DNA from 2 places in the Streptomyces sp. NBC_00236 genome. Region 2 is predicted to be linked to the other one. Evidence: riboswitches for the same ligand, from Rfam matches in the RefSeq annotation. Region 2 holds a riboswitch; the other holds the start of a gene.

Region 1 (3,775 bases), 5.9 Mb from region 2:
CGTGACCCCGGCGGTCCGCGGCGGGAGTTCCGGCACGAAGGACGTGGCTCAGGCCGTCCACGGCGGGAGTTCCGGCACGAAGGAAGTGACCCCGGCCGTCCATGGCGGGAGTTCCGGCATCAAGGAAGTGACCCCGGTCGTCCATGGCGGGAGTCCCTGCCCGACGGACGTGACCCCGCCCGACAGTGTCGTGCTCCGCACCGGGACGCTTTCCTGGCTCCTCCCGAGGCGCAGCGCGTTCGCCGCCGTGCTGCTCCTTCCACTGCTGGTCCTCCTCATCACCCTGGCGGTGATGGCGAGTTCGACCGGAATGAGCCTGTCGCAGACCCTTTCGGGAATCCTCGGAACCGGCGATGCCGGAACCGTCATGATCGTGCGCGACTTCCGGCTCCCCCGGATCTTCACCGGTCTGCTGGTCGGCGCCGCCCTCGGTATCGCGGGCTGTCTCACCCAGACCCTGGCCGGCAACCGGCTCGCCACACCCGACCTGGTCGGGGTCAACGAAGGCGCCACCGCTGCCGTGGTGGCCGCCGCCGCGGGATCCGCCACCGGCATGGTCGGCAACTGGTGGCTCGGCCCGGTCGGAGCCGTGGCCGCCGCCGTCCTCGTCGTCCTGTGCGCGGGAGGAGCGGGGAGCGCCGGATACCGGCTGCTGGTGACCGGGATCGGCATCTCCACCTTCATCGGCGCGGTGAGCGACCTGATCATGTCGCGCGAGAACGACAACACGGCGGGCGGCGTGTTCCTCTGGGCCGTGGGCAGCCTCAACGGACGCGACTGGGACGCCGGGACGCCCTTGGCAGTGGCCTTGCTGTTCCTCGTCCCGCTCTCGCTGGCCGCCGGGCACCGGCTGCAACTGCTGCGCTTCGGCGACGAGGTGGCGAGCTCCCTGGGCGTCGACCTGCGACGGGTCCGTACCGTCGCGCTCGCTCTCGCCGTCCTGCTGGCCGGCACGGCGGTCGGCGTCGGCGGACCCATCGCCTTCGTCGCGCTGGCGGCGCCGATCCTCGCCCAGCGGCTGACCGGTCCCACCCGTGTCCCGGTCACCGCGTCGGCGCTGACCGGGGCCGCGCTGATCGCCGCGGCCGATGCGATCGGGCGTGTCGCCGCGCCGGTCGAACTGCCCGTCGGGGTCGTCACCAGCGTCCTCGGCGGCCCCTTCCTCCTGTGGGTACTGCTGCGGCCCGACCCGGCCGCCGGAAAGGCGTGAGCCGCACATGACCGAGCATCCGACCGGTACGAAGGCGGGCCTCGAAGTCCGTGGCCTGCACGCCGGATATCCGGGCCGGCCCGTCGTCGAGAACGTCGACCTCACCGTTCCCGCCGGACACGTCGTCGCGATCGTGGGGCCCAACGGCTGCGGGAAGTCGACCCTGCTGCGGACCGTCGCCCGGCTCCACCGCCCCGAGTCCGGCACGGTCCTGATCGGCGGCACGGACATCTGGAGGACCGGCCGTCGCAGGGCCGCCCACCATGTCGCGCTGCTGCCGCAGTCGCCGCGCGCCCCCGAGGCGGTCACCGTGGCCGGGCTGGTGCGCTACGGCCGCAGCCCGCACCAGGGGCTGCTGCGCCAGTGGTCGCGCGAGGACGAGCGGGCGGTACGCGACGCACTCGACGCGACCGGGACCACCGCGCTGGCCGGGGAGCGCGTCGACCGGCTGTCCGGCGGTCAGCGCCAGCGCTGCTGGCTCGCGATGGTGCTGGCCCAGCAGACCCCGGTGGTCCTGCTCGACGAACCGACCAGCGCCCTCGACCTCGGGCACGCCGTCGAGGTCCTGGAACTCGTCCGCGAGGTCGCGGCCACCGGTCGCACCGTCGTCATGGTCCAGCACGACCTCGTTGCCGCGGCCCGCTACGCCGATCTGCTCGTCGCCATGAAGGGGGGCCGCGTCATCGCCACGGGCGCCCCCCGGGAGACGGTCGACGAGGCGCTGGTGAAGGAGCTGTACGCGCTCGACGCGGACGTACTCGCCGCCCCGGGCGACGGTTCACCGGTCGTGGTGCCGCGCAGTCGTGCCGGCGTGGCCGCGCAGCCGACGTCCATCCCGTAGTGCCCTAATTAGGCGATTGTCCGGAATGGTTGAGAATGCCCCTCCCGTCACGCCTCCGTGAGGCATGGCTTCTCCGGGTGGGCAAATCGCCCGTTTCGGGCGCAGTGGCCAGCGTCACGTTTCCCGCCCCTGACGCGGAACCAGACACTTCGGTTCCCTGGCGCCCCAAGAAAACTGACCCGCCCGGATGTGACCGGCATCGCACATTTCCTTTTATTGATCTTGCGAATCAATTGTGATCAGGAAATCCGGGCTTGTTCCGCCCGGTCTTTCTCGCTTACGGTCACCGTCAATCCGGACGGAACGCCGAATCCTGCCGCCGTCCGGTAACCCGACCACTCACGTACGGCAGGAGCGGGGGACCCAGGTTTGCCGCCGTTCCGGGAATCCGGAGCGGCTAGGGGTGAAGTCGCCATGTGCGGCCGGACATCTCCAGTCCGAACCCGACAGCTCACCTCGCAGGCGGCGGAGAGGAAAAGCGCCATGCCCATCAAGGGTCACCACCGTCGTTCCAAGTCCACCCCCCTGACCCGCGGTCTCATCGCCGTGAGCGCGGGCGGCGCGGTTCTCGCGCTCCCCCTGATCGCGGCCGGATCGGCTTCCGCCGCGCCGGTCCAGTCGGTCGTCGCGGAAAAGGCCGCAGCCCCGGTTTCCGTTGCCGGCAAGGGAATTTCCGTGCAGCACGCCAAGTCCACCACCTATTCCGTGGTCTCCGGCGATTCGCTTTCCAAGATCGCCCGCGGGCATTCCCTCGACGGCGGCTGGGCGCAGCTCTACAAGGACAACCGGAGCGTGGTCGGCGGCAACCCCGACCTGATTCACCCGGGCCTGAAGCTCACCATCGGAGCCAAGTCCACGGCCACCGCCCCCGAGGCCGCGACCAAGAGCGAATTCAAGGCGGAGAACACCTCCGGCAGCGCCTCGCAGCCGTCGGGCGACCGTGCCGAGAGCACCGACCGCGCCGACCGTTCCCAGCGGACGGCGACGCCCGTCGCCGAGGAGACCGCCCAGACCGTCGAGACCGCGCCCGCGCAGAGCGCCACGGCGTACACGGACGACCTCGACGGCTGGATCAAGGAGTCCCTCGCCGTCATGGCCGAGCACGGCATCCCCGGCAGCTACGACAGCATCCACCGCAACATCATGCGCGAGTCCTCGGGCAACCCGCAGATCGTCAACAACTGGGACTCGAACGCCGCCGCGGGCACCCCGTCCAAGGGCCTGCTCCAGGTCATCCAGCCCACGTTCGACGCGTACCACGTGCCCGGCACCTCGCTGGACATCCTGGACCCCGTCGCCAACATCACCGCCGCGTGCAACTACGCCGCCGCGACGTACGGCTCGATCGACAACGTCTTCGGGGCCTACTGATCCACCGCGGTACCGCCCCCGCGCGGAGCCGTGAAAAGGGGTGGAAGGGAGCTGAGCAGCTCCCTTCCACCCCTTTTGCGATGCCGTACAACCCTTGTGCCGCGGAGCCGGTCCAACAGGGCGCCAGGAGGCTGACGGGCTCTTCCCGGCGTCCCCCCCCCCCCGGTCTCGCCCGGTCATCCTTGAACCGAGGAGCCGCACGTGCGCACTTACCGACCGGCCGCCGTTGTCGCGGCCTCACTTCTCCTGATGGCAGGGGCCGCCGCCGTCGCGCCCTCCGCCCACGCCGTCGCCCCCGGCGGAACGCACGCCGACGACGGCGACGCCGACTTCAACGGTGACGGCTACGAGGA
Region 2 (3,775 bases):
CGCGCGCTGTCCGAGGGCACCGACAAGCAGAGCGCCGAGGAGTTCGCCGCCGAGCTGGAGCGGTGCGGCGCCACGCTGGACGCCCACGCCGACCATCCCGGCGTCCGGGTCTCCCTGGAGGTTCCGGCCTCCCGGCTGGCCAAGGCGCTCGGCCTCGTTGCCGAGGCGCTGCGGGCTCCGGCCTTCGCCGACAGCGAGATCGAGCGACTCGTGGGCAACCGGCTGGACGAGATCCCGCACGAGCAGGCCAACCCGGCCCGGCGTGCCGCCAAGCAGCTCTCCAAGGAGCTGTTCCCGGCCACGGCACGCATGTCGCGCCCGCGCCAGGGCACCGAGGAGACCGTGGCCCGGATCGACTCCGCGGCCGTGCGCGCCTTCTACGACGCCCACATCCGCCCGTCCACCGCGACCGCCGTGGTCGTGGGCGACCTCACGGGCATCGACCTGGACGCGCTGCTCGCCGACACCCTCGGTGACTGGTCGGGCAACACCGCGGAGCCCCGCCCCGTCCCGCCGATCACCGCTGACGACACGGGCCGTGTGGTGATCGTGGACCGCCCCGGCGCGGTGCAGACCCAGCTGCTGATCGGCCGGATCGGCGCCGACCGGCACGACAGCGTCTGGGCGGCCCAGGTGCTCGGCACCTACTGCCTCGGTGGCACGCTCACCTCCCGGCTCGACCGGGTGCTGCGGGAGGAGAAGGGCTACACCTACGGCGTGCGGGCCTTCGCCCAGGTGCTGCGCTCGACGGCTCCGGACTCCGCCTCCGGGGCCACGGGCGCCGCGATGCTCGCCATCAGCGGTTCCGTGGACACGGAGTCCACCGGGCCGGCGCTGGAGGACCTGTGGAAGGTCCTGCGGACGCTGGCAGCCGAAGGGCTGACGGACGCCGAGCGCGAGACGGCCGTGCAGAACCTCGTGGGTGTCGCCCCGCTGAAGTTCGAGATGGCGGCCTCCGTCGCCGGCACCCTCGCCGACCAGGTCGAGCAGCATCTCCCGGACGACTACCAGGCGCAGCTCTACGCACGCCTGGCCGACACCGGGACGGTGGAGGCGACGGCGGCCGTGGTCAACGCCTTCCCGGAGGACCGGCTGGTCACGGTTCTCGTCGGGGATGCCGCGCAGATCGCCGACCCGGTCCGGGCCCTCGGCATCGGCGAGGTGTCGATCGTGACCGGCTGAGCACAACGGTCATCCCGCCCGGTATCAGGGCAAACAGAACAGTGGTGAAGGTCCCGGCGGAGCGATCTCCGCCGGGACCTTCCGTTTTGCCCCTTTTTGGGGGGTTGGTTGCCTTTCTGCCCTGTGGGATGCGCTACAAAACGGCCTGTCCGTTTGGTGACGGGAAGTGCCCCCGCTTAGCGTCGGCTCCGCTGTCCGTCACTCGTATGCCGCATCCGTGACGTACCGGGCAGCCATCGCCGAGTCCCCGTCAGGCGCGAGCCTGGGGAGCCGGGGACCCACGCAGTCCCTGGGGTGAATCGGATGGCCGTGTCCCGTACGGGACCGGGGATCCGTAGGAGACCTTCCTGCTCCGAACCCGTCAGCTAACCCGGTAGGCGAGAAGGAAGGAAAGGACCAGCCACTTCATGGCGTTCACCCGTGCCACCGGGAAGCATCGTGCCCCGGGCCGTCTGACGCGCACCGGCGCGAAGGCCGTCGGCATCGCGACCCTGGCCACCACCGGCGTCATCGGAGGACTGGCCTCCCCGGCCCTCGCCTCGGACACCGGGACCCCCTCCGTCGGCGACACCGGCCTCACCCAGGTCATCGCCATCGAGAACGTCCTCGCCGAGCAGATCGACGCCCAGGCGGACGCGCAGCAGCACCAGGCCGACGTCGCCGAGAAGAAGGCCGAGGCGAAGGCCGCCGCGAAGAAGAAGGCCGAGGCCAAGAAGAAGACCGAAGCCAAGGCCAAGGCTGCCGCGAAGGCCGAGGCCGCCGCGAAGGCGAAGGCCGCCCGGGCAGAGAAGGCCCGCGAGAGTGCGGCCCGTGCCGCCCGTTCCGCCGAGCGCACCCGGCTCGGCTCCTTCCAGCTCCCCGTCGCCGGCTCGTACGTGAGCACCGGCTACAAGTCCAGCGGCTCCATGTGGTCCTCCGGCAGCCACTCCGGCATCGACTTCCACGCCGCTTCCGGCAGTTCCGTCGTCGCCGTCGGCGCCGGCACGGTCGTCGAGGCCGGCTGGGGCGGGGCGTACGGCAACAACATCGTGCTGCGGATGACGGACGGCACGTACACCCAGTACGGCCACCTCTCCTCGATCGGCGTGTCCGTCGGCCAGAGCGTCGGTGCCGGCCAGCAGATCGGCCTCTCCGGCTCCACCGGCAACTCGACCGGCCCGCACCTGCACTTCGAGGCCCGCACCACGCCCTCGTACGGCTCCGACATGGACCCGGTCGCCTACCTGCGCTCCCACGGCGTCTCCGTCTGACCGGCCGACGACCCCTCGGTGAAGGCCCCGGCACCACGCCGGGGCCTTCGTCGTGTCCGTGTGTCCCGGCCTTCCGCAGCGGTGGCGCCGGAACGGCCCGGTGACCAAAAGATATTCATGAATTTCCACCCGCCGTCGGAAATGCGACCGCATTGCAATAGAGTCGCAGGACAGGTGTCGATCGGCTGCGTTTCGCGGGGATTAAGGCGGAGGTTCGGACATGCGCATTCCGGCGCATTCGGTATGCACGGCAATCCGTGAAGACATCGTCTCGGGTGTCTTCGAACGCGGCAGCCGACTCACCGAGGAGGTACTCGCACGGCGTTACGGGGTCTCCCGGGTGCCGGTTCGGGAAGCGCTGCGCACCCTGGAGTCCGAAGGATTCGTGGTCACCCGCAGACACGCCGGAGCCTGCGTGGCCGAGCCCACCGAGCAGGAGGCTGCCGACCTCCTGGAGGTCCGCATGCTGCTGGAGCCGCTCGGCGCGGCCCGCGCCGCCCACCGCCGCTCGGACGCGCACCTCAAGGTGCTGCGCGGCCTGGTCAGGCTCGGTCAGGAGCGCGCCCGCCGGGGTGAGGGCGAGGACCTGCGCTCCCTTGGCGCCTGGTTCCACGAGACGCTCGCGCAGGCCTCCGGCAGCCCCGGCCTGATCGCGCTGCTCACCCAGCTGCGGCACAAGACCACCTGGATGTACGCGATCGAGTCCCCGGCCCGTCCGGCCGATTCATGGGCCGAGCACGGGGCCATCGTGGACGCCGTGGCGCGCGGGGACGCGGAGAGGGCGCGGGCGCTGACCGCCCAGCACGCCGAGCGGGCCGCCGCCGCGTACCGGCTGCGCCGCCCCGGCCGGCCGGAGTCCGCCACGGCCCGGACCGGCCGGGTGAGAACTTCGCAACATGCCGTAAACACCCCGAGCGGCCGGCATTAACAATTGCGCCGTATACAAAGAGTGGGATTCCGGAGGACTTTCTTTCTGCTGCCCGAATTCGCCTCGGCGGAACCATTCGATGACCCGCACCTTTTGGCGGACGAACGAGTTGAACGAAAGAGCTGAACAAAAGAGCCGCGGCACCCGGTCGAGGGTGTCGCGGCTCTGTCGCAGGAATTCCCGCGGTGGTGACCCGTCGGGGTCAGACGGTCTCCGGAAGCTCGTCGAGCCCCTCGGCGACCAGCTTGGACAGGCGGTCCAGGGCGGCTTCTGCGTTGTCGGCCTCGGACGCCAGGACGATCTCCTCGCCGCCCTGCGCGCCGAGCCCGAGCACGGCGAGCATGGAGGCCGCGTTCACCGGGTTGCCATCGGCCTTGGCGATGGTCACAGGGATGCCGGAAGCCGTGGCGGCACG

Evidence for each region. A riboswitch is a leader RNA that binds a small molecule or an ion and turns the genes downstream of it on or off. The one in region 2 is predicted to bind cyclic di-AMP.
Region 1: linked by a shared signal. The riboswitch ahead of OG446_RS02695 (transglycosylase SLT domain-containing protein) and the one ahead of OG446_RS29065 (M23 family metallopeptidase) in region 2 are both predicted to bind cyclic di-AMP.

What each region holds. Positions count from the first base shown of each region.
Region 1 is NZ_CP108100.1:616,349-620,123, reverse strand. Features, by position in the region: gene OG446_RS02705 (FecCD family ABC transporter permease) at 1-1,210, shown strand, start outside; gene OG446_RS02700 (ABC transporter ATP-binding protein) at 1,218-2,051, shown strand; cyclic di-AMP (ydaO/yuaA leader) riboswitch at 2,346-2,531, shown strand; gene OG446_RS02695 (transglycosylase SLT domain-containing protein) at 2,535-3,422, shown strand; gene OG446_RS02690 (esterase) at 3,624-3,775, shown strand, end outside.
Region 2 is NZ_CP108100.1:6,495,831-6,499,605, forward strand. Features, by position in the region: gene OG446_RS29060 (M16 family metallopeptidase) at 1-1,182, shown strand, start outside; cyclic di-AMP (ydaO/yuaA leader) riboswitch at 1,410-1,576, shown strand; gene OG446_RS29065 (M23 family metallopeptidase) at 1,590-2,432, shown strand; gene OG446_RS29070 (GntR family transcriptional regulator) at 2,653-3,360, shown strand; gene OG446_RS29075 (HPr family phosphocarrier protein) at 3,563-3,775, opposite strand, start outside.